DNA from 4 places in the Streptomyces nogalater genome. Region 1 is predicted to be linked to each of the others. Evidence: riboswitches for the same ligand, from Rfam matches in the RefSeq annotation. Region 1 holds a riboswitch; each other region holds the start of a gene.
What was found. A riboswitch is a leader RNA that binds a small molecule or an ion and turns the genes downstream of it on or off. The one in region 1 is predicted to bind cyclic di-AMP.

Region 1 (7,434 bases):
GACGAACGGCGGCGCCAGGGAACGTCGTCCGCCCCCGCCGCGGCCCCCTCGCCCTGCAGCCCGTGCGCGATCCCCGTGCAGATCGCCTCCAGCTGCCCCACCTGCTCCTCGGTGAGCCGGTCGAACAGCAGCGAGCGGACCGTCTCGACATGCCCGGGCGCCGTACGCTCCAGGACGGCCATCCCCTCGTCCGTCAGCACCGCGAGCGAGGCGCGCTTGTCCTCGGGGCAGTTCTCCCGGCGCACCAGACCGTCCCGCTCCAGCCGGTTCACCACGTACGTCAGCCGGCTGCGGGTGATCTTCAGCGCCTCCGCGAGGTCGGTCATGCGCAGCCGCCGGCCGGGGGTGTCGGACAGGCTGGACAGTACCGAGTAGAACAGGTGCGGCATGCCGCCCTCCTGCTGGAGCTGCCGGTCGATCGCGTCCTCCAGGAGGCGGGAGGCGGCGATGTAGGCGCGCCAGGCGCGCTGCTCCTCGGGCGTGAGCCAGCGGGTCGTCATGCCGCCAGTGTAGGTTTGTTTAAAACTTGAACCAAGTCGCCTGCGGACCCGCCCCGCCGCCGGCCCCGCCGCCTCCGGAGGAAAGAGCGCCGATGTCCCTGCCGTACGTGCTGCTGTCCGCCGCCGTCTCCCTCGACGGCTACCTGGACGACACCGGCCCCGAACGGCTCCTGCTGTCCGGCCCGGCCGACTTCGACCGGGTCGACGGGGTACGGGCCTCCGTCGACGCCCTCCTCGTCGGGGCCGGCACGATCCGCGCCGACAACCCCCGCCTGCTGGTCAACTCCGCCGAGCGGCGCGCGGCCCGGCGTGCGGCGGGCCGCCCGGAGTACCCGCTGAAGGTCACCGTCACCGGCTCCGGCGACCTCGACCCGGCGGCGAACTTCTGGCACACCGGCGGCGACAAGCTCGTCTACGCCACCGACCGGGGCGCCGTACGGGCCGCCCGCCTCCTCGGGGACACCGCCGATGTCGTCCCGCTCGGCCCCGCCCTGGACTGGCGGGCCCTGCTGGAGCATCTGCACGAGGTGCGCGGGGTGCGGCGCCTGATGGTGGAGGGCGGTGGCACGGTCCACACCCAGCTGCTCCAGCAGGGCCTGGCCGATGAACTCCAGCTGGTCCTCGCCCCGCTGTTCGTCGGCGATCCGGCGGCCCCGCGGCTGTTCGGGCCGGGCGCCTACCAAGGGGGGCGCCTGCGCCTGCTGGAAACCCGCCGGATCGAGGACGTCGTCCTCACGCGCTACGCGCCCACGGCGCCCGGCTCCGGTACGGCCGCCACCGCCGCCGACCGCCACTGGCTGCGCACCGCCTGTGAACTGGCCGCCCTGTGCCCGCCTTCCCGGACGGCGTTCAGCGTGGGCGCGGTCGTGGTCGCCGCCGACGGCACGGAACTGGCCCGGGGACACTCGCGCGAGGGCGGTGACCCGGTGGTGCACGCGGAGGAGGCGGCGCTGGCGAAGACCGACCCGGCCGACCCGCGGCTGCCCGGCGCCACGGTGTACTCCAGCCTGGAGCCGTGCGCCCGCCGTGCCTCCCGGCCGGCGCCGTGTGCCGAGCTGATCCTGCGGGCGGGGGTGCGCCGGGTGGTCACCGCCTGGCGGGAGCCGGACACGTTCGTCGAGGCGGCCGACGGGACGGGCGTACTGAGGGCGGCGGGGGCACGGGTCGTCGTACTGCCGGAGCTGGAGAATCTCGCGAAGGCACCGAATGCCCATCTGCCGGGCTGAGGGCCGCCCGTCCTGACTGAGACCGTCCCGGGCGCGCATACACCCAGGGCCCGGAATCCTTGGGATTCCGGGCCCTGGGCCTTCAGTAGCGGGGACAGGATTTGAACCTGCGACCTCTGGGTTATGAGCCCAGCGAGCTACCGAGCTGCTCCACCCCGCGTCGTTGTGACTCCAGTGTACGCCATGTGCGGGATGGTTCGCACACCGGTTTCCGCGGCCCCCGTGACGGGCCTCCCCCCGGGCGGTCACGCCCAGGCGGTCGCGGGTGTCACACAAGGTGATCGGGCGAGCGCGCACACATAACAACTGAGTCACCATCAAATCCCGGGTGACTGCTGACGGCTTCTGAGCGCCGGTCAACTTGTCCGGCTTGACGGGATAGTTGCTGATAACTCCACCGGTAAAAACGTTAATGATCAAGGGGACCGGCTTGGAAAGTGACTGTCAGGTCTATTAACGTTCGATAACGCAGCGCGGTCGTCCCAGCCGTCACAAGAGGCGGCTCCGTGCGCACGCGCCGAATCCCGCGAGGGAACCGGGGAACCACCACCTTGGGGTGAATCACGCGGATACCGCCGTGTACTCACGCGAGTCCACGACCGGATATACGCGCGTAGGAGACCTTCCTGCTCCGAACCCGTCAGCTAACCCGGTAGGCGGAGGAAGGAAAGGAGTACGCCCGCGTGGCGTCCAACCGGCCTGGCCCCGAAGCCCCGTCCATACCGGCACAGCACGAGCCCGAACCCGAGACCTTCGGCTACGGCGCCTACCGCGCCGACGAGGGCCCCTGGGAGGAGTGGAACCCCACCGAGGACACCGTCGCCCCGGTCCGCGGCCGGCACCGGGTCGCCAAGCAGCGCGGCGGTTTCGCGCGCAGCTCCACCGTCCTCGGCGTCGGTGTCATGGCCGCGGTCGGCGCGGGCGGCATGGCCAGCGCCAACACCGGCAAGCCGCCGGTCTCCCTCTCCATGCCGGACCTGCCCTCGGTCGGCTCCCTCTTCCAGGACGGCTCCGGTGACGACCGGCCCGCCGAGGCCGCCGCGGCCCCCACGCTCGCCACCGTCGCCGTGGCCTCCGACACGGGCCAGGACAGCGCCGACGCGGGCGAGGTGCTGCGCAACCGGATCATGGCGCAGGCCGAGCAGCAGCAGGGCCAGGCCGACAGCAGGGCCGCCGCGGCCGCGCTCGCCGCCGCCGAGAAGCAGACTGCCGACGCCGCCGCCAAGGCCGAACAGGAGGCCGCCGCCAAGGCCGCCGCCGCCAAGGAGAAGGCGGAGGCCGAGGCCGAGAAGGCGGCCGAGGAGAAGCGGCTGGCCGAGCTGGCCAAGCAGTACGCGCTGCCCACCTCCTCGTACACGATCACCTCGATGTTCGGGCAGGCCGGCTCGATGTGGTCCTCCGGCCACCACACCGGCCTGGACTTCGCCGCCCCCACCGGCACCCTGATCAAGGCCGTGCACAGCGGCACGATCACCGAGGCGGGCTGGGCCGGCGCCTACGGCTACCGCACCGTCCTGACCCTGGACGACGGCACCGAGCTGTGGTTCTGCCACCAGTCCTCGATCAGTGTCTCGGCCGGCCAGAAGGTCACCACCGGCGAGGTCATCGGCCGCGTCGGCGCCACCGGCAACGTCACCGGCCCGCACCTGCACTTCGAGGTCCACCCCGGCGGCGCGCCCGCCGGCATCGACCCGATGGCGTGGCTGCGCGACAAGGGCCTCACCCCCTGACGGTTCCCGCGGAAAGCCCCGACGGTTCTCCGGAAGGCCCTGGCGGTTCTTCCGGAAAGCGGGAATCCTGCGCCGTCGGAGGGATGCGATCGGCCCCCGCCGGCGTTGGCACGTCGTATGACGACACTTCGTAAACTCGGCTCCTCCGACCTTGAGGTCTTCCCGCTCTCCCTGGGCGGCAACGTCTTCGGCTGGACCGCCGACGAGCAGACCTCCTTCGCCGTCCTCGACGCCTACACCGCGGCCGGCGGCAACTTCGTCGACACCGCCGACGTGTACTCGGCCTGGGCCGAGGGCAACAAGGGCGGCGAGTCCGAGACCCTCCTCGGCAAGTGGCTCCAGGCCCGCGGCAACCGCTCGGACGTGGTCGTCGCGACGAAGGTCAGCCAGCACCCCGAGTTCCAGGGCCTGTCCGCCGCCAACATCAAGGCCGCCGCCGACGCCTCGCTGCGCCGCCTGGGCACCGACTACATCGACCTCTACTACACCCACTTCGACCAGCCCGAGGTGCCGGTCGAGGAGATCATCGGCGCGCTGGACGAGCTGGTGAAGGCCGGCAAGGTCCGGCACATCGCCGCCTCCAACATCAGCGCCGAGCGCCTGCGCGCGTCGCTGGAGTTCTCCGACCGCGAGGGCCTGGCCCGCTACGTCGCCGTCCAGCCGCACTACAACCTGGTCTCCCGCGACACCTACGAGGGCCCGCTCCAGGAACTCGCCGCCGCCGAGGGCCTGTCCGCCGTCCCGTACTTCTCGCTCGCCTCGGGCTTCCTGACCGGCAAGTACCGGCCCGGCGCGACGGTGGACAGCGCCCGCGCCGACCGGGCGCAGGAGTACGCGGCCTCCGAGCGCGGCCAGAAGGTCCTGGCGGCCCTGGACGAGGTCGCCGCCGCCCACGAGGCCCCGGTCGCCACGGTCGCCCTGGCCTGGCTGGCCGCCCAGCCGACGGTCACCGCCCCGATCGCCTCCGCCCGCACGCCCGAGCAGCTTCCGGCGCTGCTCGGCGTGGCGGAGCTGAAGCTGACGAACGCGGAGGTCGCGAAGCTGACGCAGGCCTCGGCCTAGTCCGCTCCACGGCGGTGCCGGCCCTCCGTACGGGCCCCTGCGATCAGGTGCGGTACGGGTTGTACGACGGGTTGTACGACGGGTAGGGCGCCGCCGGGTAGCCGTACGGCGCCGCCGGCCGGTACACCGGGGCCGGAGCGGCGGCCCGGCTCGCGTACTCCAGCGCCGGCCGGGCCACGTGCCGCCGCCGCCACAGCTCCTCCAGCAGTTCCCGCTCCCGTACGGTGAAGTCCGCCCCGGCCCTGCCCGCACGCCCGCGCTGCCGCAGGAAGGCGAGCGAGGTGGCGTACCCCTCGTAGCGGGCCACCTCCCGGGCCGCCGGACGGCCGTGGTGGTGCCGGGCGTAGTCCCGGGCCATCCGGCGCGCCCGCATCGACCCCAGCGCGAACGGCTCGCCCGGCCCCAGCCACCCGGCCAGCACATACGCCGGCAGCTCCGCCCGTACGGTGCGCAGCTCCCGCTGCCGGGTCCAGACCGCGAGCCAGGTCACCAGCCCGAACACGGGCACCATGAAGCCGCCGTAGACGGCGAAGAACCCGTACTGCCCGAAGGTGGCCGAGCCGTTCCAGAAGGCGTGCATGCCCATCGCGAGCAGCAGTCCGCACACCGGCAGCAGGACCCGCCGGACGGGCCGGCGCTCGGCGGACAGCGCGGCGATGCCGAAGCCGATGCCGGTCAGCACGGTGAACAGGGGGTGCGCGAACGGGGACATCACGATGCGCACGAAGAAGGTGGCGGCGGTGACGGAGGCGATGCCCCGGTCACCGGTGAGCTGGTCGGTCCCGAAGGCCGTACCCAGGTAGAGGATGTTCTCGGTGAACGCGAACCCGGTGGCGGTGATCCCCGCGATCACCACGCCGTCCACGATCCCGGTGAAGTCGCGTCTGCGGAAGAGGAAGACCAGCAGGACGGCCGCGGCCTTCGCGGACTCCTCCACGACCGGCGCTATCACCGTGGCGCCGAGGGTGTCGGCGCTCGCCGGGTCGGCGGTGGAGGTGGCGATCCACTCGGTGGCGAAGCTGTTGGCCACGATGGCTATCAGCGCCGCCGCGCAGGCTCCCCAGGCGAAGGAGAACACCAGGTTCCGCCAGGGGCCCGGCTCCACCCGGTCCAGCCACCGGAAGGCGGCGATCAGCCAGGGCACCGGCAGCACGGCCAGCCCGAGCCCGACGAGGAACCCGTCCGTGCCGGTCTGCCGCCGCACGAGGGCGAGGATGACCAGCCCGGACAGCGCCAGCAGCGTGCTCGGCGCCCCGTACCGCACCCACCTGCGCTGCCACCAGTGAGGGTGGCGGAGCACACCGTCGCCGGGGCTCGGGGGACGGGTCGGGAACGGAGGACTGATGGCCACGGCATCGACCCTAACGGTGACGGCACGAGGGGCTGAGCGGATTATCGGCCCGGACGGTTCGCCCGTGGGCCTTCCGGTCGGCTATCCGTCCTGGCGGTGCGGTACGCGTCGGAACAGCAGATCGTTCACGACGTGTCCCTTGTCCAGTCCCTGCCCCTCGAAACGGGTCAGCGGCCGGAACTCCGGGCGTGGCGCGAAGCCGCCGTCCGGCTGGGTGTTCTCGAAGTCGGGGTGCGCGGTGAGCACGTCCAGCATCTGCTCGGCGTACGGCTCCCAGTCCGTGGCGCAGTGCAGCAGCGCGCCGGGCTTCAGCCGGGTCGCGGCGAGCGTCAGGAACTCGGGCTGGATGAGCCGCCGCTTGTGGTGCCGCTTCTTGGGCCACGGGTCGGGGAAGTAGACGCGCAGCCCGTCCAGCGAGTCAGGGCGGAGCATCTCCCGCAGCAGGATGATCGCGTCGCCGTTGCCCACCCGGACGTTGGTCAGGCCGCCCCGGTCGGCGAGGCCCAGCAGATTGCCCTGGCCCGGGGTGTGCACGTCGACGGCGAGGATGTTGGTGTCCGGGTCGCCCGCGGCCATCCGCGCGGTGGCCTCGCCCATCCCGAACCCGATCTCCAGGACCACGGGACGGTCGTTCCCGAACAGCTCGGCCGGGTCGATCACCCGCTGCCCGTCGATGTCCAGCCCCCACTTGGGCCACAGCCGCCGCAAGGCGTCCGCCTGCCCGGCCGTCACCCGGCTGCGCCGCGGCTGGAAACTCCGGATGCGCCGCTCGAAGTGCGAACCGGCGGGGTCCGCCCTGGGCCCGTCGGGGAAGCGCGGTGCGCCCTTGGCCCGGGCGGGCCGGACGGGGTCACCGGGGGTGGGCGGGGTGGCGGGGGAGTTCAGGGAGTCAGACACAGTAAGCCCGATTTTACGGGTCCGGTTCCCCGGCCCGGGGCGGTCACCGCGGCGCCCGGAGCATGGCCAGCGCCCGGCGCCCGATCTCGCGTCCGATGGGCAGCGAGGCGGTGGCCGCGGGCGAGGGCGCGTTCAGCACGTGCACGGCCCGCGCGCCCTCCCGGATCAGGAAGTCGTCCACCAGCGTCCCGTCCCGCAGCACCGCCTGCGCCCGCACCCCGGCCGGGGCCGGCACCAGGTCCCCGGCCTGCACATCGGGCAGCAGTCTGCGCACCGCCTCCAGGAACGCCCCCTTGGACACCGAGCGGCGCAGCTCACCCGCCCCGTACCGCCAGTGCCGCCGGGCGATCGCCCAGGAGCCGGGCCAGGCCAGGGTCCCGGCCAGCTCACGGGGTCGTACGACCCCCCAGCCGTACCCCTCGCGGGCCAGCGCCGGCACCGCGTTGGGGCCGATGTGCACGCCGCCGTCGACGCCTCGGGTCAGATGCACGCCGAGGAACGGGAACGCCGGGTCCGGCACCGGATACACCAGGCCCCGCACCAGCTCGGGCCGGGCCAGCTCGTAGTACTCCCCACGGAACGGCACGATCCGCATCCCGGGCTCGTCCCCGGTCAGCCGGGCCACCTCGTCGCAGCGCAGCCCGGCGCAGTTGACCAGCACGCGCCCG
Region 2 (7,434 bases), on a different contig from region 1:
TTGGCCGGCCGGCCGAGCGAACGCCAGTACTGCAGACACATCTTCACCGCGACCTCGACCGACACGGACCCCGAGTCGGCCAGGAAGACATGCTCCAGGCCGTCCGGCGACAGGTCGACCAGGAGCTTCGCGAGCCGGACGGCGGGCTCGTGCGTGAGCCCGCCGAACATCACATGGCTCATCCGGCCCAGCTGCTCGCGTGCGGCCTCGTTGAGGACCGGGTGGTTGTAGCCGTGGATGGCCGACCACCACGACGACATGCCGTCGACCAGCTCGCCGGAACCGTCCGCCAGCCGCAGCCGGACCCCGCTCGCCGACTCCACGACGAGCGGGTCCACCCGGCCGGGCATCGGACCGTAGGGATGCCACACATGCCGCCGGTCCAGCTCCAGCAGCTCCGCGACGCCCGGCTCAGGCATTGGGCGCGAGGTCCGTGCCGGCACCCCGGCGGCGGACGGCGACGAGGTCGGTGCGCGGCTCGGCCGCCGAGGCCGGCACGCTCGCCGTGCCGCACACCCCGCCGCCCGCGTGCGACCCGCAGTCCGCCCCGGCGTGCGAGCCGCACCCCGCCTCCGCCTGCGACCCGCAGCCCGCCTTTGCGTGCGAGCCGCAGCCGTGCGCGGCGTCGGCCCGGTGCTCCGGCAGGGTCACCTCCCCGGCGCCCTCCACCTCGAAGCCGGCGTCCGCGATCATCTCCAGGTCGGCCTTGCCTGCCTGGCCCTCGCTGGTCAGGTAGTCGCCGAGGAAGATGGAGTTGGCCAGGTGCAGCGCCAGCGGCTGCATGCTGCGCAGATGGACCTCGCGGCCGCCCGCGATACGCACCTCCACGTCCGGGCAGACGAACCGGACCATCGCCAGGATCCGCAGACAGCGCTGCGGGGTGAGGTTCCACTCCTTGGCCAGCGGAGTGCCCTCGAACGGGATCAGGAAGTTCACCGGCACCGAGTCCGGGTCCAGCTCGCGCAGCGAGAACACCACGTCCACCAGGTCCTCGTCGCTCTCGCCCATGCCGGCGATGAGACCCGAGCAGGCGGACAGACCGGCCGCGTGCGCCTTCCGCACCGTGTCCACCCGGTCGGCGTACGTGTGGGTGGTGGTGATGTCCCCGTAGGTGGACTCCGAGGTGTTGAGGTTGTGGTTGTAGGCGTCCGCGCCCGCCGCGCGCAGCCGCTCGGCCTGGCCGTCGGAGAGCAGGCCGAGGCAGGCGCACACCTCGACGTCCTCGTTCTGCTCCTTGATCGCCTTGATGGTCTCCGAGACCCGGTCCACGTCCCGGTCGGTCGGGCCGCGCCCGCTGGCCACCAGACACACCCGCTTGGCCCCGCCCGCGAGGCCCGCGGCGGCGGCCTGGGACGCCTCGTCCGGCTTGAGCCAGGTGTACTTCAGGATGTCGGCCTTGGAGCCCAGCCGCTGGGAGCAGTACGAGCAGTCCTCGGGGCACAGCCCCGACTTGAGGTTGACCAGATAGTTGAGTTTCACCCGTCGCCCGAACCAGTGCCGGCGCACCTTTCCGGCCGCGGTCACCACGTCGAGCAGGTCGTCATCGGAGGTGGCCAGCACGGCGAGCGCTTCCTCGCGCGTCGGCAGCTCGCGCCGAAGCCCCTTGTCCACCAGCGTGTTCAGCAGGTCCATGAGCCACGATCCTGTCCTACGGGACCGCTCCCGGCCAAGGAGACTTGGCACAACAGAGCCCGCTGATCGTGTGGGTATCGCCACACCCTGGGCGGCCGACCCTGCGGCTAGGGTCTGTTCGATACCTACAAAAGCACCGGAGGACCCATGGCGTTCGGCTGGATCGACGAGCAGGCCGAGGCGCGCCGCCGCGCCGGACTCGTGCGCACCCTGCGCCCGCGCCCCGCCGACTCGCCGCTGCTGGACCTGGCGAGCAACGACTACCTGGGTCTGTCCCGCCATCCCGAGGTCACCGAGGGGGCCGCCGAGGCCGCCCGGCGCTGGGGCGGCGGCTCCACCGGCTCCCGGCTGGTCACCGGCAGCACCGAGTTGCACGCCGCACTGGAGCGCGCGCTCGCCGCGTTCTGCGGGTTCGAGGCGGCCCTGGTGTTCTCCTCCGGGTACGCCGCGAACCTGGCCGCGGTCACCACACTCGGTCCGCACGGCTCGCTGATCGTCTCCGACGCGGGCAACCACGCCTCCCTCATCGACGGCTGCCGGCTCGCCCGGGGCGAGACCCAGGTCGTCGGGCACGCCGATCCCGAGGCGGTGCGCAAGGCCCTGGGCACGCGCGAGGGCGCGGCGATCGTGGTCTCGGACACGGTCTTCTCGGTCGACGGGGACCGCGCCCCGCTGGCCGACCTGGCCGCCGCCTGCCGGGAGTACGGAGCGGGACTGGTGGTGGACGACGCCCACGGCCTCGGCGTGCTGGGCGACGGCGGCCGGGGCGCGCCGTACGCGGCCGGGCTCGCGGGCGCCGACGACGTGGTGGTCACGGCCACCCTGTCCAAGTCGCTCGGCAGTCAGGGCGGCGTGGTGCTGGGCCCGGCGCGGGTGATCGACCACCTGGTGAACGCGGCCCGGACGTTCATCTTCGACACGGGCCTGGCGCCGGCGGCGGCCGGTGCCGCGCTGGCGGCGCTGCGGCTGCTGGAGCGCGAGCCGGAACGGGCGGCACGCGCCCGCGAGGTGGCCGCGGAACTGCACGCACGGCTGACCGCCGCGGGTCTGGAGGCGGTACGTCCGGACGCCGCGGTGGTCTCCGTGCGGGCTCCGTCCCCGGAGCGGGCGGTGCGCTGGGCGGCCGACTGCCGTTCGGCGGGTCTGGCCGTGGGCTGTTTCCGTCCTCCTTCCGTGCCCGACGGCATCTCACGGCTGAGGCTGACCGCCCGCGCGGATCTCTCCGGGGCCGAGATCGAACGCGCTGTACGCGTCATCGGCGAGACGCGACCATGAGTCGGCGTGACACGGCCGTGCATCACACGAAACGACGAAAGACTGAACGAATCCGATCAGAGAGCGGACAGAAGTTGGTCGGGGGTCGGTCGGGGGTTGGTCAGAGGGTGGTCAGAGGGCGCTGACAAAGCCCGTCCAGCTCTCCGGGGAGAAGAGCAGGGCGGGTCCTGCGGGGTCCTTCGAGTCGCGCACGGCGAGCAGTCCGGCCGCGGGGCCGGAGCGCGGCCGTGCCGTCTCCACGCAGTTGTTCGCGCCCGTGCTGCGGCTGCTGCGCAGCCAGCGCACCTCGTGCAGATCGGTACTGGCAGGGACGTTCCGAGGCAGAGCTGACATGGTGCCTCCTTACGCGCCGTCACCTATCCCGGCGATGTAGTCCAACGAGTCCTCGGGGGAAAGGGCGTGGAACTGAAGGGTGCTGAAGGCCTCGGAGTAGGCCATGAGGTCTTCTTTCCGTTCCAGGTAGAGGCTACTCGTCAACTGGTCGAGAACAACCACGTCCAGATCAGCAGTGCTCGGAAATGAGAAGATAACGAAAGGCCCGGTGAGGCCGATATGCGCCCCCGCCGTGAAGGGCAGCACCTGGAGCCGTACCTGCGGCAGGCGGGCGGCCTCCATCAGCCGCCGGCGCTGCCGGGCCATCACCCCGGGACCGCCCACCTCGCGGCGCAGCACCGCCTCGTCCAGTACGGCGCTCAGCGCCAGCGGCGGATCCGACCGCAGCACGTCCTGCCGGGCCAGCCGCACCTCCACCAGGGTGTCCAGGCGGTCCTCGTCCAGGTCCTTCACGGCGGCCCGGGTCACCGCGCGGGCGTACTCGGCGGTCTGCAACAGACCGGGCACCACCGTGGTCTCCAGGGTGCGCATCGCGCTCGCCTGTGACTCCAGGCTGATGAAATCGCGGTAGGTGGGCGGCAGTACGCCCCGGTAGGCGTGCCACCAGCGGTGCCGGCCGCTCGTCTCCTCCGACCCCGCCAGTATCAGCAGCAACTCGCGCAGATGCCTGTCCCGCACCCCGTAGGCGTCCAGCAGCAACCGTAAATCGGCCGGTTTCACGCCGCTGGCGCCGGTCTCGATACGGCTCACCTTCGACTGGTGCCAGCCGACCAGCCGGGCCGCCTCACCACTGGTCAGCCCGGCGCCGGTGCGCAGCGTGCGCAGTTCGGCGCCCAGCTTGCGGCGGCGTACCGCGGGACCGTTCTGCATGGGCTCCTCCTTACTCCGTCCGGACCGCCCCTATACGGTCTCGCGTCGCAGAGTTCACCGCTTCGAGCGACAGATATATGCATATCTTGGTGGATCGCCCCCCGTGACCGTCCCGGTGATGGCAGTCTGACGGACAAGCACCAGTCCGGGACCGTACTCGAACCCACCGCTGTATGGCGGACCGCGGTCCCGTTGGGAAAGGGACGACGTCGCCATGGCAGACCATCTGGAAGCCTCCGTCACTCTGCCGAGCGATCCCGCCTCGGTCTCGGCCGCGCGCTCCTATGTCGTGGGCACCCTCGCGGAGTGGGGCCTGCCGTCGGACACCGAGACGGCCGACACCGTCCGGCTCATCGTGTCCGAACTCGCCACCAACGCCGTACAGCACACCTTCGGCCAGTCACCCACCTTCACTGTCGACATCGCGCTGCACCATGACGAACAGTTGCGCATCGGCGTCACGGACAGCCATCCCCGCTTTCCGAAGAGACTGCCCGCCGCGGTCCAGCAGGACAATGGGCGCGGCATGGTGATCATCCGCTGGCTCACCGCGGAGTGCGGCGGCCGCCTCCGGGTCCGCCCGACCAACGAGGGCGGCAAGACGGTCTCCATCGAACTCCCCTGGTCCCTGCCAACGGCACCCCTCCCCACAGGCCGGCCACCGGAGACTCCGGCGGGCTGACGCCTGGGGGAGTCCCGTTTCCGGCCTGACGGCGGCGAGGCCGTGCGGGGGAGGGCATTGACGGGCGGATGCGTCCCCTCTCTATGGCACGGGGCCGAGGCACCGTGCCGGGGCGGGTTGGGAGCGCGTCGGCCGGGGCGGGGTGTGCGGGGGCGAGGGGCCACTGAGCGAGTGCCGCCCCATGCGGCCGGCCGGAGTGGCTCGGCCTCGGGCGGTTCCACACCGACTCGTGAGTCACTCGCCGGGGTCCGCACCCGCCTGCCGGCGCCGGGGTGAAGCCGGCTTGTGTGCCGGGCAGGCTCGCGGGCTCGGGTTTCCCACGCTTCCGCTCTTCCCGGGACACAGCCGTGTCGGCGTGCCGGGCGACCGTTCGGTCCCTGTGCGGGCGGTGGGCGACCGGCCCGGCTGCGGACGGCCCCGCGTCGACCCGCCAGGCGTTCCCCGGGGCGCGCCCTTCAGCCTCCGTGCGGCCGGTCGGGCGCAGGCTTCGTGCGGCCCCGCGCGGACCCGCCAGGCGTTCGCCCGGGCGCGCCCCCGCCGGAGGCAGGCAGTCCCGACGGACCACCGGGCAGCCACTCGGCCCCTGGGCCCCCGGGCCTCTGCCTGCCTGCCCGCCTGCCCCGGAAGGCGGCCGTGGCGGTTCGCCGAGCCCTCGGACCCGAGCCTGTCCTCCGGACCCGAGCCTGCCCGTCTGACCCCGGACGAGACCGCCCTCGGGGAGGCCGGCGCGCCGGTGGCCCGGTGCCCGCGCGGGCCACGAGGTGGTCGTGGTCGGCCCCGGGCCGCCGAGGGCCACAGGAGGTCCAAGGGGCCGCTCGCGGCGCGCTGGAGCGGCCCTGCTGTCGGAGCCGCTCCCAGCCGTGGGCGGGTCAGCCGACCCGGCCGTACCAGACGCTCTTGGTCCAGATCTTCTGGAGCTTCACCACGTCCCCGGTCTTCGGGGCGTGCCAGATCTTGTTGTGGCCGGCGTAGATGCCGACGTGGTAGACGCTGGAACCCGAGTGGAAGAAGACCAGGTCGCCGACCTTGCGGTTGCGGGCGGAGATGTGGCGCGACTTGTTGTACTGCTGCGCGGCGGTGCGCGGCAGCTTCTTGCCGGCCTTCTTGAACGAGTACAGCGTCAGCCCCGAGCAGTCGAATCTGTTCGGTCCGGTGGCGCCCCACCGGTATGGGGCGCCCTTCTTGGAGGCCGCGACCTTGAGTGCCTTCGACGCGATCGTCGCGGCGGAGGCGTCGGTGGCGAGACCGGGTACCGCGATCGAGCCGCCCACGGCGGCGAGGGTGAGAGCCGAGGCCGTACCGGCCCGGGCCATCAGCGACGGGACTCGATTGAGCGCAGTCATGCGCAACCCTTCGTCAGCCGCCTGTGAAGGATGACCTGTCGGATTCGGGCTGGCGAAGTAGCCCGGCCGCGTTGCCACGGCTTCACCCCAAGGGCCGCCCGGAACCTCCGCCCCCGCCCGACCCTGTGTCGGACGACTGGACTTCCGTTCCGGCGAACCCGCCTTGCTTGGGTCCTCCACTCCTGCCGATCCACTTCCGTCGACCGGTCATCCGGGCGGCGGCAGGACTCGGCGTCCGCCCGGATCGCCCCGCCGCGGTGGCGGGGGCTTGTCGTCAGACAGGGATCTTGGCTCACAACTGTCTGAAAATCCCAACGGAATCGGGGATTTGTGGTGTTCCTCACCACTCACCCGTTCGGGTGGACAGTGCTCTGTTCGAGGCCCCGTCAGATCATCGGCGTAGCCCCGGACCTGGGGCGATGCCCTCGCCGGCGATTCCCGGACCCGTGCGTTGCGCAACTCGGGAGGCCCGGAAAACGATCGGGATGTACACCGGTCGGCGGTACGTCGTTCGGGCCGTTTCAACTCCGGTCCGAACGACGCGTGTCGACGCGTCGGCGCCGCCGGCCGGGCGGGGTGTCCGCCTCAGCCGACGCTTTCCGGCGGGAGCGCGACGCGAGCGGCCCGGCGCTCGCCGTCGAGCACCCGCAGCGCCCGTGCCAGCGTGTCCCCGTGCAGCTCCGTCTCGCCCCGCTGGTGCATCAGCGCGAGCGCGTCCCGCAGCTCTGCCGCCTTGCGCACCAGCGCCTGGGCGGCGCGCAACCCGCCGTAGGTGGTTCCGTGCCGGGCCGGATTGACGCGGCCGAGCAGGTCGACGGCCTCCAGGTAACGATCGATCAACTCGCCCTCGGCGCGGGTCAGGGCGGGCAGCGGTGGCAGGTCCGGCAGCATGGGCGGCTCACCTCGCGTCCGGTGCGCCGGGCGTGTCCCGGCGGCTGGGCACGATGCCGTCGACCAGACCGTACGCCAGCGCCCCGGGGGCGTCCAGGATCAGGTCACGCTCCAGGTCCTCGTGGACCTGCGCGGCCGTGCGCCCCGTGTGCCGGACGAGCATCTCCTCCAGGGTGGCGCGGATCCGGGTCAGCTCCTCGGCCTGGATGAACAGGTCGCTGGGCCGGCCGCGCACCGGCTCGGGCAGGGCCGGCTGTTCGAGCACGACCCGGGCGCCGGGCAGCGTGAACCGCTTGCCCGGAGTGCCGGCCGCGAGCAGCACCGCGGCCGAGGCGGCGGCCTGCCCCAGGCAGTAGGTCGCCACGTCGCAGCTGACGTAGCGCATCGTGTCGTAGACCGCCGCCATGG
Region 3 (7,434 bases), on a different contig from region 1:
GAGAACACGCCGTAGGGGAGGTTGTGCGGGCCGAAGGGGTCGCCCTCGGGGACGTCGAAGGGGGGCATGGGTGCTGCCTCACTCTCATCCGTGCCATGCATGGCGAAGCGTTCCATGGGGTCGGGCACACGTTACGGCCGACACGCCTGTCATGGGCAGTGGTCCCCGCGCCCGGGGGTTTGCTCGAAAGGGTGCTCGCCCGGGCCGTGACAGTCCGGTGGGTTTTCGCCACCGAGCCCTGCGCGGGCGGCACTTGGGGGCGGGCGGTACGGCGGGAGAGGGGAGCGAGGGATGAGTCGGCGGGGCCCGGGGTCCGTATTCTCTGGGCATGGCATCCACCCCGGCATATGCCCTCATCGCCACTGACCTGGACGGAACGCTGCTGCGCGGCGACGACACCGTCTCCGACCGGTCGCTCGCCGCGCTCGCGCGGGTGGCGCGGGCCGGGGCCCGGCACCTGGTGGTCACCGGCCGCCCTGCGCCACGGGTGCGGCCCCTGCTCACGCGCCTCGGCTGCACCTCACTGGCGGTGTGCGGGCAGGGCGCGCAGGTCTACGACGCCCGGGCGGGCCGGCTGCTGTGGTCGGTCCGGCTGGACCGGGAGCTGGCGGAGACCGCGCTCGGCAAGGTCGAGGCGGAGGTGGGGCAGGTGTACGCGGCGGTCGACCAGGACGGCGAGGACGGGCTCACGCTGATCGAGCCCGGCTACCGGATGCCGCATCCGACGCTGCCCGCGGTCCGGGTCGGCCGGCGCGCCGATCTGTGGGCCGAGCCCATCAGCAAGGTGCTGCTGCGTCACGCCGAGCTGTCCGACGACGAGCTGGCGGCCGTGGCGCGCTCGGCGGTGGGCTCGCTGGCGAGCGTCACCATGTCGGGGCCGGGCACCGTGGAGCTCCAGCCGAGCGGGGTGACGAAGGCGACCGGTCTGGCGCTGGCCGCCGAGCGGCTGGGGATCGGTGCCGAACGGGCCCTGGCCTTCGGTGACATGCCCAACGACATCCCGATGTTCCGCTGGGCGGCGCGCGGTGTGGCCATGGCCGGCGCACATCCCGAGCTGAAGGCGGTGGCCGACGAGGTCACGGTGTCGAACGAGGACGACGGGGTCGCCGTCGTCCTCGAAAGACTGTTCCCGGCCGCCTGACCGCGTCAGGGGCCGGGCGGCCGGTCCGGTCAGTAGGCGCCGAAGACGTTGTCGATCGAGCCGTACCGGTCCGCCGCGTAGTTGCAGGCGGCGGTGATGTTCGCGACCGGGTCGTAGATGTCGAAGGACGTTCCGGCGACGTGGTACGCGTTGAAGGTGGGGTCGATGACCTGGAGCAGGCCCTTGGACGGGATGCCCTTGGCCGCGTTGGAGTCCCAGAGGTTGATGGCCGACGGGTTGCCGGAGGACTCGCGGATGATGTTGCGGTGGATGCCGTTGTAGGTGCCCGGGATGTTCTTCTCGGCCATGATCGCGAGCGATTCGCGGATCCAGCCGTCGAGGTTGTCCGGGTATCCGGCGGGGGTGGTGGCCACCGCCGGGGCCGCGGTGGTGGCGGCGGACGCGCCGGTCGCGCCGATGAGCGGCAGGGCGAGGACGGCGGCGCCGGTGCAGGCGGCGGCGAGGGTGCGGACGAGGCGGGTGTTCCGGGTACGGCGGTGCTGAGCGGCAGCAGGCATCGAAAGTTCCTCTCCGGCGCCTGCGAGGTGAGCTGTCGGGTTCGGGCGGGGAGGTGCCCGGCCGTGCCCGGAAGGAGGCACGGCTTCACCCCGAGCCGTTCCGGTGCGGCGTATGCCGTCCGGCGCGGCGACTTACCTGGGTCCCCCGCTCCTGCCGTACGAATGAGTTCGTGAATGGGTTACGCGGGCGGCGGCAGGATTAGGCGTCCACCCGACGGCCCGGAACGTATGCGAGAGCACATGTCGGGAACAAGTACCGGATTCATACAAGGCGCCATTTGGTCTTGATCGATGTCGTTTGAGGGGCTTGATCCTTTGCGAATGCCAATCCTCAACTCGCCGACGGGGCAAGGCGTGGCGGGGGCGTGGCGGGCGGCGCGGGCGAGCTGGGGCGAGTGACCCAATTCACGAAATGGCAAAAGACTTCAAATCGGACATGGGGGATTAGGGCTATTCAGGCCTGAAGTCCGAGTAGTGGTGGAACCCGGAGTGGGGCGCGCGTCGTTGCCCTGGAGGCCGACGGGGGAGGGGTGAGGGTGAGGAAGGTGTGGAGAGGTCGCGACACGGCATCCGGATTACCGTTAAGTCGATATATGTCCCTTATTACCGTGTGATCAAAACCATGCCGGTCATGGTCCGATACCACCCGGGCTGGACCGGTGGGCGCTATCGGTGATCGAAACAGGACCGGATACGCTGACTTGAGTGATGGCAGCGACCTATCGACAAACCGTGTAATCGCCAGCAGACACCAGCAGACAGGAGACCCCTCGTGACCGTCGTCGGGCCGTTCGGGCTGAGCGTGCGGGACCAGGCTCTCGAAGCCGATGTCCAGGCCGGATTGGCGGCTGTCGAGGAAGGCTTGCTCGATGCCACCAAGAGCGAGGTCCCGTTCATCACCGAGGCCGCGCAGCACCTCGTGCGGGCCGGCGGGAAACGATTCCGGCCACTGCTCGTGATGCTCGCCGCCCAGTTCGGCGACCCGTACGCGCCGGGCGTCGTGCCGTCGGCCGTGGTCGTGGAGCTGACCCACCTGGCCACGCTCTACCACGACGACGTCATGGACGAGGCGGCCGTACGGCGCGGAGTGGACAGCGCCAACACCCGCTGGGGCAACTCCGTCGCGGTCCTCACCGGCGACTTCCTCTTCGCCCGCGCCTCCCAGATCCTCGCCGACCTCGGCCCGGAGGCGGTCCGGGTGCAGGCCCTGGCGTTCGAACGGCTGGTCACCGGGCAGATCCTGGAGACCGCGGGCCCCTCGGACGGCCGCGACCCGGTCGAGCACTACCTGGACGTGCTGGCCGGCAAGACCGGCTCCCTGGTGGCGGTGTCCTGCCGGTTCGGCGCGATGATGTCCGGCGCCGGCGAGCGGGTCGTGGACGTGCTCACCCAGTACGGCGAACGGCTCGGCGTCGCCTTCCAGCTGGCGGACGACGTCCTGGACATCGCCTCCGACTCCCACGAGTCCGGCAAGACCCCGGGCACCGACCTGCGCGAGGGCATCCCGACGCTTCCGGTGCTCCGGCTGCGCGAGCGGGCCGCCCGGCTCGGGCTGGCCGAGGACATCGCGCTGTGCGAACTGCTGGACTCCGACCTCAGCGACGACACCCGGCACGCCCGGGCGCTGGCCGCGCTGCGCGCCCACCCCGCGCTGGAGCAGGCCCGCCGGGACACGGTCCGGTACGCGGAGGAGGCGCGGTCCGCGCTGGCCCCGCTGCCGGAGTGCGGCGCCAAGGCTGCGCTGATGGAGCTGTGCGACGCGGTGGTCCACCGCGCCGGCTGACCCGGCCCGCCCACCCCGTCCGTCCCTCCGGTGGCCCCGCACCCCTCGCATGGCCGGATCCCGGCGTCCCCCGCATGGACGCGGCCTCCCCCCGCGACCCCGGCGACCCCTACGGGTCGTAGGGGGACGCCGCCGTCCGGTGTCATACCGCAGGCGTAGGCGCAGTTGCCTCCGAGGGTTGACGCTTCCGCTCGGCGGATTTGGTCATATGGAAACCGCAGGAATCACCACGACTCATCGATTCGGGTGAGAATGGCGGCTCAGGGTTGACCAGCGTGAGAACAGCCGCCGCCGACGACGGAGGTAAGGCACACATGGCACCGTACGAATCCGACGACGCAGTGGGCGCCGCGCACGAGGACGCCGCGCGGGACGGGGCCCCGCGCTCCGGCCGGCGCAAGGCCGCCCGGTACGGCGTTCCCGTCGCGGTGGTGGGGGTGGCGGCGGCCACGATCGGGCTCGTCCCGGCGCTCGCCGACTCCGGCGACCCCGACCTGCCGAAGATCACCGCACAGCAGCTCATCGAGAAGATGGCCAGGTCGGACGTGCAACAGCTGTCCGGCACCGTGAAGATCACCACCGACCTCGGCCTGCCGGACCTCGGCGGCCTGGAGGACGGCCTGCTCTCCGGCGCGGACCACGGCGGCTCCGGCGACGGCTCCTCCGCCGACCCGCGGTCCAGGCTCACCGAGCTGGCGTCCGGCATGCACACCCTGCGGGTCGCCGCCGACGGCCCGGACCGGCAGAAGATGTCGCTGCTGGAGCGCGGCGCCGAGTACAGCCTCATCCACGACGGCAAGGACGTCTGGGGCTACGACAGCAAGAGCAACGAGGTCTACCACTCCACCGCGGCCGGGTCCGGCAAGGAGCGTCGGGCAGAGCCGCCGGCCACCCCGAAGGACTTCGCCGACGAGGCGCTGAAGGCGGTGGACGACACCACGTCCGTCACCGTCGACGGCACCGCGCAGGTGGCCGGCCGCGACGCCTACAAGCTGCTGATCCGGCCCCGGCAGTCCGGCACCACGGTCGGTGCGATCAGCATCGCCGTGGACGCGAAGACCTGGATGCCGCTGAAGTTCACGCTCACCCCGAGGAGCGGCGGGGCCGCCGTGGTCGACGCCGGCTTCACCCAGGTCTCGTTCGGCCGGCCGGCCGCCTCCACCTTCGACTTCACCCCGCCGAAGGGCGCGCGGGTCACCGAGGAGAAGGACGCGGCGGCCAGGACGCCCGGCCCGGAGCACGACGAGGACTTCACCGAGGGCCTCGGCGGGCTGGACGTCCTCGGCGAGGGCTGGACGTCCGTTGCCACCGTCGACACCGGCGCCAAGGGCGGCCTGCCCACCGGTTCCCAGGGCGGTGACGCCGGCGGCTTCCTCGGCTCGCTCGGCGACCCGGTCTCCGGGAAGTTCGGCAAGGGCACGGTCTTCTCCACCCGCCTGGTCAACGCCCTGATCACCGACGACGGCAAGGTGTACGCCGGCCTGGTGACGAAGGAGACCCTGGTGAAGGCGGCCGACGCGGGGAAGTGACCCCCACCGGGACCGACGAGACGAGGGGAAGCCGATGGACGAACGCGAGCGCGGCGGCCCGCCGGAGGGCGACCCGGCGAGTGTGATCGACACGCGCGGGCTCACCAAGCGCTACCGCGGCGGACAGCTCGCCGTGGACGGTCTCGACCTGACCGTCCCGGCGGGCAGCGTCTTCGGCTTCCTCGGCCCCAACGGTTCCGGCAAGACCACCACCATCCGGATGCTGATGGGCCTGATCGAACCGACCGCGGGCACGGTCAGGCTGCTCGGCCGCCCCATGCCCCGGGCGGCCCGTACGGTCCTCCCGCAGGTCGGGGCCCTCATCGAGGGCCCCGCTCTGTACGGCTTCCTCTCCGGCCGGGACAACCTGGTGCGCTACGACTCCGCCGACCCCACCGCCGACCCGCGCACCCGGCACGCGCGCGTGGCCGCCGCGCTGGACCGGGTCGGCCTGACGGCGGCCGCCGGCAAGAAGGCGAAGGCGTACTCGCTCGGCATGAAGCAGCGCCTGGGCCTGGCCGCCGCGCTGCTCCAGCCGCGCCGGCTGCTCGTGCTGGACGAGCCCACCAACGGTCTCGACCCGCAGGGCATGCGCGAGATCCGCACCCTGATCAGGGAGCTGGCCGCCGACGGGACGACCGTGTTCCTCTCCTCCCATCTGCTGGACGAGATCGAGCAGGTGTGCACCCACGCGGCGGTCATGGCGCAGGGCCGGCTGGTCACCCAGGGCGAGGTGGCCGACCTGGCGGCCGGGGCGCGCGGCCGGCTGGTCGTGACCACCCCGGACCCGGCCGAGGCGGCCCGGGTACTGAAGGAACTGGGCGTCGGGGACGTGACCGCCGACGGCGACCGGGTCACCGGCGAGCCGCCCGGCCGGGACCTCGCCGAGGTGACCGCGGCCCTGGTCACCGCCGGTGTCCGGGTCCGGGGCCTGACCGTGGAACGCGCCTCGCTGGAGGACGCGTTCGTGGCGCTGACCGGGGAGGGATTCGATGTCGCGGGCTGACTGCCCGGCCGGGACCGCCGCCGTGCGCCGGCCGAACCCGCTGTGGGCCCTCGGGCTGCTGCGCAGCGAGCTGGTCACCACCGTGCGGCGGTGGCGCACGCTCGCCCTGCTCGGGGTGCTGGCCGCGGTGCCGGTGCTGGTCGGGGTGGCGGTGCGGATCGAGACCGGGGACGGCGGGCAGGCCGGCGGCGGGGGCGGCGAGGGCCCGGCCTTCATCGCGCAGATCACCAACAACGGTCTGTTCCTGGTGTTCACCGCGCTGGCCGCGACCCTGCCGTTCTTCCTGCCGATGGCGGTCGGCGTCGTGGCCGGCGACGCGATCGCCGGGGAGGCGGGCGCGGGCACCCTGCGCTATCTGCTGGTGGCCCCGGCCGGCCGCACCCGGCTGCTGTTCACCAAGTACGCGGCCGTGCTGGCCTTCTGCCTGCTGGCCACCCTGGTGGTCGCGGTCTCGGCGCTGGCCGTGGGAGCGCTGCTGTTCCCGCTCGGCGAGCTGACGACGATCTCCGGCACCCGGATCGGCCTCGGTGAGGGGCTGGCCCGCGCGCTGCTGATCGCCCTGGTCGTGGCGGCCTCGCTGGTGGGGGTGGCGGCCCTCGGCCTGTTCGTGTCGACCCTCACCAACAGCGGCATCGCGGCGATGGCGACCACGGTCGGCCTGCTCATCACCGTGCAGATCGTGGACCAGATACCCCAGCTGCACGCGGTGCAGCCGTACCTCTTCTCGCACTACTGGCTGTCGTTCGCCGACCTGATGCGCGACCCCGTCTACTGGGACGACCTGCTGCGCGACCTCGGCCTCCAGGCCTTGTACGCGGCCGTGTTCGGCTCGGCGGCCTGGGCGCGGTTCACGGCGAAGGACATCACCGCCTAGGGGCCCGGCGGCCGGGCCCCTGGGTTCAGACGACGCCCGCGCTCTCGTGGGGGAAGCGCGCGAGGGGCGCGTCCTGGGCGAAGAAGGTCTTGGCGCGGGTCAGCGCCCCGGTGTCGTTCAGGACGTCGCCGGGCTTGCTGCCGCTGCCCAGCAGTACGCCGCCGAACCGCATCCCCATGTAAGCGGCCGAGTTGCGCAGGGTGCCCACGTACGGGTCGGCCACGGACAGTTCCTCGTCCGCGAGCGCGGCGACGCCCCAGAGGGTGCGGCCGCCCATCGTCGCCTTGAAGTCGAGGCCCGGGATGCGCAGCCAGCCCGACCAGTGGTCCAGGTAGCGCTTGGTCTGGGCGGAGACCGAGTACCAGTACACCGGCGAGGCGATCACGATGTCCGTGGCCGCGAGCGTGGCGTCCAGCAGCAGCCCGGTCGGGGTGCCGGACGGCGGCCGTACGTGGTCGCTGTCGTGCCGCAGGTCCTCGAACTCGGGCAGCGGCTGCTCGGTGAGGTCGATCCAGCGCTGCTCGACATCGTCGGGGAGCTGCTCGGCGGCCCGCCGGGCCAGCAACTGGGTGTTGCCCTCGGC
Region 4 (7,434 bases), on a different contig from region 1:
GCCCGCGGCGAACGCGACCTGCTGGAGACGGGCGTGGAGGAACTCCTGCGCTTCGACGGCCCGGTGGAGCTGGCCACCTGGCGGTTCGCCACCGAACCGCTGACCATCGGCGGGCAGGGCATAGCGCAGGGCGACCCGGTGCTCGTCGTCCTCGCCGCCGCCGACCGGGACCCGGAGCGGTTCGCCGACCCGGATGTGCTGGACCTCGCCCGCCGCGACAACCAGCACCTCGGTTACGGCCACGGCATCCACTACTGCCTGGGCGCGCCGCTCGCCCGGCTGGAGGGTCAGACCGCGCTGGCCGCCCTGTTCAACCGCCTGCCCGACCTGCGGCTCGCCGCCGATCCGGCCGACCTGCGCTGGCGCGGCGGGCTCATCATGCGCGGCCTGCGCACCCTGCCGGTGAAGTTCACGCCGACCGCCTGAACACAGCCTCTCCAGAGAAACCTGACACTTTCTCAACTCTGTGATCTTCACGTGATCTGTGCGGCATGAACTTGTGACAAGTGATCGTCTGCCGATACGTTCACCCATCAGCGCGGCGAGCGGCTCCGACCGCCGCGCCGGTCCTGCTGTCGCTCGAAAGGCTTCTGCATGCTCTCCGGGAACGGTCGACACCGTCGCCCCCGCCAGGCTCCGGCCCTCCTCGTCGCGGCCGGAGTGACCGGCTCCGCCATCGCCATCCCGCTGCTCGGCGCCGCGAGCGCCAACGCGGCCGACGGCACCACGTGGGACAAGGTGGCCGAGTGCGAGAGCGGCGGCTCCTGGAGCGCGGACAACGGAAGCGGTTACTACGGCGGCCTGCAGATCTCGCAGGAGGACTGGGACAAGTACGGCGGCGGCCAGTACGCGACCAGCGCCGACCAGGCCAGCCGTCAGCAGCAGATCGCCGTCGCCGAGAAGATCCTGGCCGACCGGGGCACCGCCCCCTGGGCCACCTGCGCCCTGCTGTCCGGCCTGACGCGGAACTCGGGGTCCGTGGACGTCGACACGGGCGTCGGCGGCTCCGGTGACACCGGCGGTTCCGAGGACTCGTCCGGACCGGCCGGCGACTCCGGCACGTCCGCGACCCCCGGGACCTCCACCCCGTCCGGCTCGCCGGACGCGTCGCCCTCCACCGGCTCCACTGCCGACCCGGGATCCGGCTCCTCCGCGGAGCCGACCGGCACGCCGTCCACCAAGCAGGACAAGGGCAACAAGGACGTCAAGGGCGACAACGGCGACAAGGGCGACAAGGGCGCGGACAAGGCCGCCGGCGAAGACGCGGACAGGGAAACGGGCAAGGGCACCGGCGAGACCCCCGGTTCCGCCGGGACCGACACCCCCGAGTCCGACAAGTCCCCCACGCCCGACATCGGCGGTTCGCAGGGCCCGGGCGGCTTCCCGACGGCCACGCCGGACGTCGGGACCGTGGGCAACCCGCAGCAGGCGGCCGGGTCTTGGAGCCTGGTCGACACCGGCGCCGTCGGCACCGGCGGGCGCCACCGGGGCCCGAGCGCGGACGAAAGCGTGACAAACGGTCAGCACGACGCCTCGTCCGGCCGTCACGCGTCCCGTGAACCGGACACCTACACCGTCCGCCAGGGCGACTCGCTGTCCTCCATCGCCGACTCCCTTGACGTCGACGGCGGATGGCGCGCGCTGTACGCCGGCAACAAGAAGGCCATCGGCGCCGACCCGAATCACATCGCCGCCGGTCAGACCCTGGATGTCCAGGGCGAAACGGGCGCAAAGTAGCGGGACTTGGCGCCCTACTTAACGCCTGAATGTCCGGTTTGGCGAAAGTGTGGGATGAGTCTCAGAAGCCCTGATCGTCTTTGAAATTCCGGCGATCACCTGTCTACGGTCGAGGCCGCTCGTCACCACGAGCCCCGGTATCCGCCACGCCGAATCCTGCCGGCGGTCGTCCGGGAACAGTCGTCGCGTCAAGCGCCGTAGGCAGGAGCGGGGGACCCAAGGTAAGTGCCGGGCCCAGCAGTTGAGGCTGGGACCGGCTGGGGGTGAAGCCGTGTCACGCGAAAGCGGACGCGGCCGGGCAACTCAACCGGCCCGAACCCGACAGCTCACCTCGCAGGCGTCGGTGAGGGGAATCGATCCATGCTGTTTACCGGCAAGGGCAAGCACCGTCGTCCGTCCAAGGCCGTCCGCGCCGTCACGCTCGCCGGTGTCACCGGCGCCGCCGTCGCCGCCCCGCTGATGGCGGCCGGCAACGCCTCCGCCGCCACCGCCTCCCAGTGGGACGCGGTCGCCCAGTGCGAGTCCGGCGGCAACTGGTCCATCAACACCGGCAACGGCTACTACGGCGGTCTGCAGTTCTCCGCCTCCACCTGGGCCGCGTACGGCGGCACGCAGTACGCCTCCACCGCCGACAAGGCGAGCAAGTCCCAGCAGATAGCCGTCGCCGAGAAGGTCCTCGCCTCGCAGGGCAAGGGCGCCTGGCCGGTGTGCGGCACAGGCCTGTCGGGCACCCCGTACAACGGCTCGGCCCCGAGCGCCCCCGCGCCGTCCACCCCCTCCACCCCCTCCTCCCCGTCCACCCAGGACTCGGGCACCACCACCCGCTCCACCGACCAGCAGGCCGCCTCCCGCTCCGCCGAGCGCCCGGCCGCCTCCACGTCCAAGAGCGCGGGCAAGACCGTCACCACCCCGACCGGCAAGAAGGTCCAGAAGGGCGACGGCGAGTACAAGGTGGTCGAGGGCGACACGCTCAGCACCGTCGCCGCGCGGCACAAGGTCGCCGGCGGCTGGCAGAAGCTGTTCGAGCTGAACAAGGACATCGTCCAGGACGCCGACCTGATCTACCCGGGCCAGCAGCTCCACCTGAAGTAACCCCCCGGCCCCCGGCCCGGCGGCCCGCACATCCCGGCGGGCCCACGGGAGGCTGCGAGGCCCGCACAGGCCGGCCGCTCACCGAAGGGCCGTGCGGGCCACCCCCGTCCCCCAGGGGCTCCCCGTCCCGGCGCGTGTTCCCCCGTACGCGCCGGGACGGGGTTTTTCCGCGTCCGCCCGGCGCCCCTTCGCCCGGAACCGGCCGGGACCCCTTTGTTTCGAATGGAAACAAACGGTACGGTCGCTCTGTCCACGGGGCGGTCGGTCGCCGGCCGAGCGGCCCGGGACGGTTAGGCTCTAGTCGCAAGGCACACCAGCCCCGCACTTCCAGCGTCACATCCAAGAAGGAGATGCTCGTGCCGTCCATCGACGTCGTCGTAGCCCGGGAAATCCTGGACTCCCGAGGCAACCCCACGGTCGAGGTCGAGGTCGGCCTCGACGACGGCAGCACGGGTCGTGCCGCCGTGCCGTCCGGCGCCTCGACCGGCGCCTTCGAGGCCATCGAGCTGCGCGACGGTGACCCGAACCGTTACCAGGGCAAGGGCGTCGAGAAGGCCGTCCTCGCCGTCATCGAGCAGATCGGCCCCGAGCTGGTCGGCTACGACGCCACCGAGCAGCGCCTGATCGACCAGGCCATGTTCGACCTGGACGCCACCGACAACAAGGGCTCCCTCGGCGCCAACGCCATCCTCGGTGTCTCGCTCGCCGTCGCCCACGCCGCCTCCGAGGCCAGCGACCTGCCGCTCTTCCGCTACCTGGGCGGCCCGAACGCGCACCTGCTGCCGGTGCCGATGATGAACATCCTGAACGGCGGCTCGCACGCCGACTCCAACGTGGACATCCAGGAGTTCATGATCGCCCCGATCGGCGCGGAGTCCTTCTCCGAGGCCCTGCGCTGGGGTGCCGAGGTCTACCACACCCTGAAGAAGGTCCTGAAGAACAAGGGCCTGTCCACCGGCCTCGGCGACGAGGGCGGCTTCGCCCCGAACCTCGGCTCCAACCGTGAGGCCCTCGACCTCATCCTGGAGGCGATCAAGGAGGCCGGCTACACCCCCGGCGAGCAGATCGCCCTGGCGCTCGACGTCGCCGCGTCCGAGTTCTACAAGGACGGCTCGTACGTCTTCGAGGGCAAGAACCGCACCGCCTCCGAGATGACCGAGTACTACGCCGAGCTGGTCGAGGCGTACCCGCTGGTCTCCATCGAGGACCCGCTCTTCGAGGACGACTGGGAGGGCTGGAAGACCATCACCGCCAAGCTCGGCGACAAGGTCCAGCTGGTCGGCGACGACCTGTTCGTGACCAACCCGGAGCGCCTGGCCAAGGGCATCGAGGAGGGCGCCGCCAACGCCCTGCTGGTCAAGGTCAACCAGATCGGCTCGCTGACCGAGACCCTGGACGCCGTCGAGCTGGCCCAGCGCAACGGCTACAAGTGCATGATGTCCCACCGCTCCGGCGAGACCGAGGACGTCACCATCGCCGACCTGGCCGTCGCCACCAACTGCGGCCAGATCAAGACCGGCGCCCCGGCCCGCTCCGAGCGCGTCGCCAAGTACAACCAGCTGCTGCGCATCGAGGAGATCCTCGACGACGCCGCGGTGTACGCCGGCCGCAGCGCCTTCCCGCGCTTCAAGGGCTGAGCGCCTGCCCGGGCTAACGTCCTAGCCAGTCGTACGTACGTCCCCGCACCCGGTCCCGTACCGTGTCCGGGGACGTACGCGCGTGTGACGGGAGGCGGGGAAGATGGGCGTGAAGGACCGTGACCGGTTCTCCACCGCGACCAGGATCAGGCTGCTCGGCGAGCAGACCGCGGCCCGTGTCTACCGCTCCCAGACCAGACGGCAGGCCCGCCGCTCCCGGCTCACCGGCCGCGCGGCGCTGCTCGCACTGGTGCTGTGCACGATGGTCGTCGCCCTCGCCTACCCGATGCGGCAGTACGTCTCCCAGCGCGCGGAGATCGCCGACCTCCAGCGCCGGCAGCAGCAGGCCCGCGAGCGGGTGGAACAGCTGCGGGACCTCAAGGCGCGCTGGCAGGACGACGCCTACGCCGAGCAGCAGATCCGCCGCCGGCTGCACTACGTACGGCCCGGCGAGACCGGGTACGTGGTCGTCGACCCCGGCGCGGCCAAGCAGTCCCGCGCCGACCTCGGGGCCGCCCGCCGGCCCTGGTACGCGAACGTCTGGGACGGCGTCGACAAGTCCGACGCCTCCGACCAGTGAACCGACAGAAAGTCTCCGACAGCCAGCCATGGAAACCCCTCCGTCGCCCACTCCGCGCACCGAGCCCACCGACGCGGACGTAGAGGCCTTCAAGCAGCAGCTGGGCCGCCCGCCGCGGGGCCTTCGGGCCATCGCGCACCGCTGCCCGTGCGGTCAGCCGGACGTCGTGGAGACGGCGCCGCGCCTGCCCGACGGCACCCCCTTCCCGACGCTGTACTACCTGACGTGCCCCAAGGCGTCCTCCGCCATCGGCACGCTGGAGGCGGACGGCGTGATGAAGGAGATGACCGAGCGGCTCCAGCGCGACCCGGAGCTGGCCGCCGCCTACCGGGCCGCGCACGAGGACTACATCCGGCGCCGGGACGAGATCGAGGTCCTCCAGGGCTTCCCGAGCGCGGGCGGCATGCCCGATCGGGTGAAGTGCCTGCACGTCCTCGTCGCCCACTCGCTGGCCGCCGGACCGGGCGTGAACCCGCTCGGCGACGAGGCCCTGGCGATGCTGCCGGAGTGGTGGCGCAAGGGCGCGTGCGTGACGGTCGACACCACCACCGAGGGGGACGCCAAGTGACCCGTGTGGCCGCCGTCGACTGCGGGACGAACTCCATCCGGCTGCTGGTCGCCGACGCCGACCCGGCGACGGGGGAACTGACCGAGCTGGACCGCCGGATGACGATCGTACGGCTCGGCCAGGGCGTCGACCGCACCGGCCGGCTCGCCCCCGAGGCGCTGGAGCGCACCTTCGCCGCCTGCCGCGAGTACGCCGGGATCATCAAGGAGCACGGGGCCGAACGGGTCCGCTTCGTCGCCACCTCCGCCTCCCGGGACGCCGAGAACCGCGAGGACTTCACGCGCGGGGTGCTGGACATCCTCGGGGTGGAGCCGGAGGTCATCACCGGTGACCAGGAGGCCGAGTTCTCCTTCACCGGCGCCACGAAGGAACTCACCGGCCGCACCGACCTCGCCCGGCCCTATCTGGTGGTGGACATCGGCGGCGGCTCCACCGAGTTCGTCGTCGGCGACGACCGGGTGCGCGCCGCGCGGTCGGTGGACATCGGCTGTGTGCGCATGACCGAGCGGCACCTGGTGCACGGCGGCGAGGTCTCCGACCCGCCCACCGGGGAGCAGATCGCCGCCATAAGGGCCGATGTGGAGGCCGCCCTGGACCTGGCCGAGCGGACGGTCCCGCTGCGCGAGGCGCGCACCCTGGTGGGCCTGGCCGGATCGGTCACCACGGTCTCCGCGATCGCCCAGGAGCTGCCCGAGTACGACTCCGCGCGCATCCACCACTCCCGGATCTCCCGGGACCGGGTGCGGGAGATCACCGAGTGGCTGCTGCGCTCCACGCACGCCGAGCGCGCGGCCGTCCCGTCCATGCATCCGGGCCGGGTCGACGTGATCGGCGCGGGCGCCCTCGTCCTGCTCGCGATCATGGAACGCACCGGCGCCGAGGAGGTCGTGGTGAGCGAGCACGACATCCTGGACGGCATCGCGTGGTCGGTGGCGTAGATCTCTTTTGTTACTCACCGGTAGCCGACCGCTGAGCAGGTTGGATAACGTTTGAGCGGCCCGGAGGGCCCCCTCGGGGGCCCTCCGTCGTATGCGCGCGGAAAAGTTCGTGAAGTTCTTCACAAGGAATTGGGCCCAGGGGGACCCCCGAACGGGGCCGGATGGCCCTTCCGGGGCATCAAAGACCGTTTGAACATGTTCAGATGAAGGGCGCGAACGGGCCCTGGAGGAGGCTGTTCCGGAGGCGTCACGACACTCTCACGGCCACCCCGCGACTCCGGAGAGGCTGCTCACGCGGCCTTGACAACGGGGCGAACCGCCGCGCGGTTCCCGCCGGACCACATGACCTCGCTCACGTGGGTCGCGGAGTTTAACACAGGGCCTGTCGGTTCTTGTGAAGGGGCGCACGAGCGACCCCCCTGGGGCGGGTGGATACTCGATGGCATGAGCACCACGGAGCGTCCCAGGATCCTCGTAGTAGGCGGTGGGTACGTAGGCCTGTACGCAGCTCGGCGCATCCTCAAGAAGATGCGCTACGGCGAGGCGACCGTCACGGTCGTCGACCCCCGGTCGTACATGACCTACCAGCCCTTCCTCCCCGAAGCCGCCGCCGGCAGCATCTCCCCTCGCCACGTCGTCGTCCCGCTGCGACGCGTGCTGCCGAAGGCGGAGATCCTCACCGGTCGGGTCACCACCATCGACCAGGACCGCAAGGTCGCCACGATCGCCCCGCTGGTGGGCGAGGCGTACGAGCTGCCCTTCGACTACCTGGTCATCGCCATGGGCGCGGTCTCCCGCACCTTCCCGATCCCCGGCCTCGCCGAACAGGGCATCGGCATGAAGGGCATCGAGGAGTCCATCGGCCTGCGCAACCACGTCCTG

Region 2: another riboswitch for cyclic di-AMP. It lies ahead of ABD350_RS27285 (C40 family peptidase); the one in region 1 lies ahead of ABD350_RS23310 (M23 family metallopeptidase).
Region 3: another riboswitch for cyclic di-AMP. It lies ahead of ABD350_RS11485 (transglycosylase SLT domain-containing protein); the one in region 1 lies ahead of ABD350_RS23310 (M23 family metallopeptidase).
Region 4: another riboswitch for cyclic di-AMP. It lies ahead of ABD350_RS20975 (transglycosylase family protein); the one in region 1 lies ahead of ABD350_RS23310 (M23 family metallopeptidase).

Annotation. Positions count from the first base shown of each region.
Region 1 is NZ_BAAASM010000035.1:44,640-52,073, forward strand. Features, by position in the region: gene ABD350_RS23295 (MarR family winged helix-turn-helix transcriptional regulator) at 1-500, opposite strand, end outside; gene ABD350_RS23300 (dihydrofolate reductase family protein) at 593-1,726, shown strand; tRNA gene ABD350_RS23305 (tRNA-Met) at 1,813-1,886, opposite strand; cyclic di-AMP (ydaO/yuaA leader) riboswitch at 2,232-2,400, shown strand; gene ABD350_RS23310 (M23 family metallopeptidase) at 2,410-3,456, shown strand; gene ABD350_RS23315 (aldo/keto reductase) at 3,574-4,518, shown strand; gene ABD350_RS23320 (PrsW family intramembrane metalloprotease) at 4,562-5,869, opposite strand; gene trmB (tRNA (guanosine(46)-N7)-methyltransferase TrmB) at 5,951-6,766, opposite strand; gene lhgO (L-2-hydroxyglutarate oxidase) at 6,810-7,434, opposite strand, start outside.
Region 2 is NZ_BAAASM010000043.1:58,500-65,933, forward strand. Features, by position in the region: gene ABD350_RS27255 (adenosylmethionine--8-amino-7-oxononanoate transaminase) at 1-419, opposite strand, end outside; gene bioB (biotin synthase BioB) at 412-1,632, opposite strand; gene ABD350_RS27265 (8-amino-7-oxononanoate synthase) at 1,780-2,907, shown strand; gene ABD350_RS27270 (DUF397 domain-containing protein) at 3,019-3,240, opposite strand; gene ABD350_RS27275 (helix-turn-helix domain-containing protein) at 3,250-4,110, opposite strand; gene ABD350_RS27280 (ATP-binding protein) at 4,325-4,792, shown strand; gene ABD350_RS27285 (C40 family peptidase) at 5,662-6,135, opposite strand; cyclic di-AMP (ydaO/yuaA leader) riboswitch at 6,139-6,280, opposite strand; gene ABD350_RS27290 (hypothetical protein) at 6,721-7,026, opposite strand; gene ABD350_RS27295 (ATP-dependent Clp protease proteolytic subunit) at 7,034-7,434, opposite strand, start outside.
Region 3 is NZ_BAAASM010000013.1:39,579-47,012, reverse strand. Features, by position in the region: gene fahA (fumarylacetoacetase) at 1-68, opposite strand, end outside; gene ABD350_RS11490 (HAD family hydrolase) at 329-1,141, shown strand; gene ABD350_RS11485 (transglycosylase SLT domain-containing protein) at 1,171-1,659, opposite strand; cyclic di-AMP (ydaO/yuaA leader) riboswitch at 1,662-1,842, opposite strand; gene ABD350_RS11480 (polyprenyl synthetase family protein) at 2,432-3,442, shown strand; gene ABD350_RS11475 (LolA family protein) at 3,757-4,971, shown strand; gene ABD350_RS11470 (ABC transporter ATP-binding protein) at 5,006-5,977, shown strand; gene ABD350_RS11465 (ABC transporter permease) at 5,964-6,851, shown strand; gene ABD350_RS11460 (flavodoxin family protein) at 6,877-7,434, opposite strand, start outside.
Region 4 is NZ_BAAASM010000031.1:83,024-90,457, forward strand. Features, by position in the region: gene ABD350_RS20965 (cytochrome P450 family protein) at 1-426, shown strand, start outside; gene ABD350_RS20970 (transglycosylase family protein) at 595-1,737, shown strand; cyclic di-AMP (ydaO/yuaA leader) riboswitch at 1,921-2,092, shown strand; gene ABD350_RS20975 (transglycosylase family protein) at 2,098-2,829, shown strand; gene eno (phosphopyruvate hydratase) at 3,186-4,466, shown strand; gene ABD350_RS20985 (FtsB family cell division protein) at 4,570-5,046, shown strand; gene ABD350_RS20990 (DUF501 domain-containing protein) at 5,075-5,614, shown strand; gene ABD350_RS20995 (Ppx/GppA phosphatase family protein) at 5,611-6,552, shown strand; gene ABD350_RS21000 (NAD(P)/FAD-dependent oxidoreductase) at 6,997-7,434, shown strand, end outside.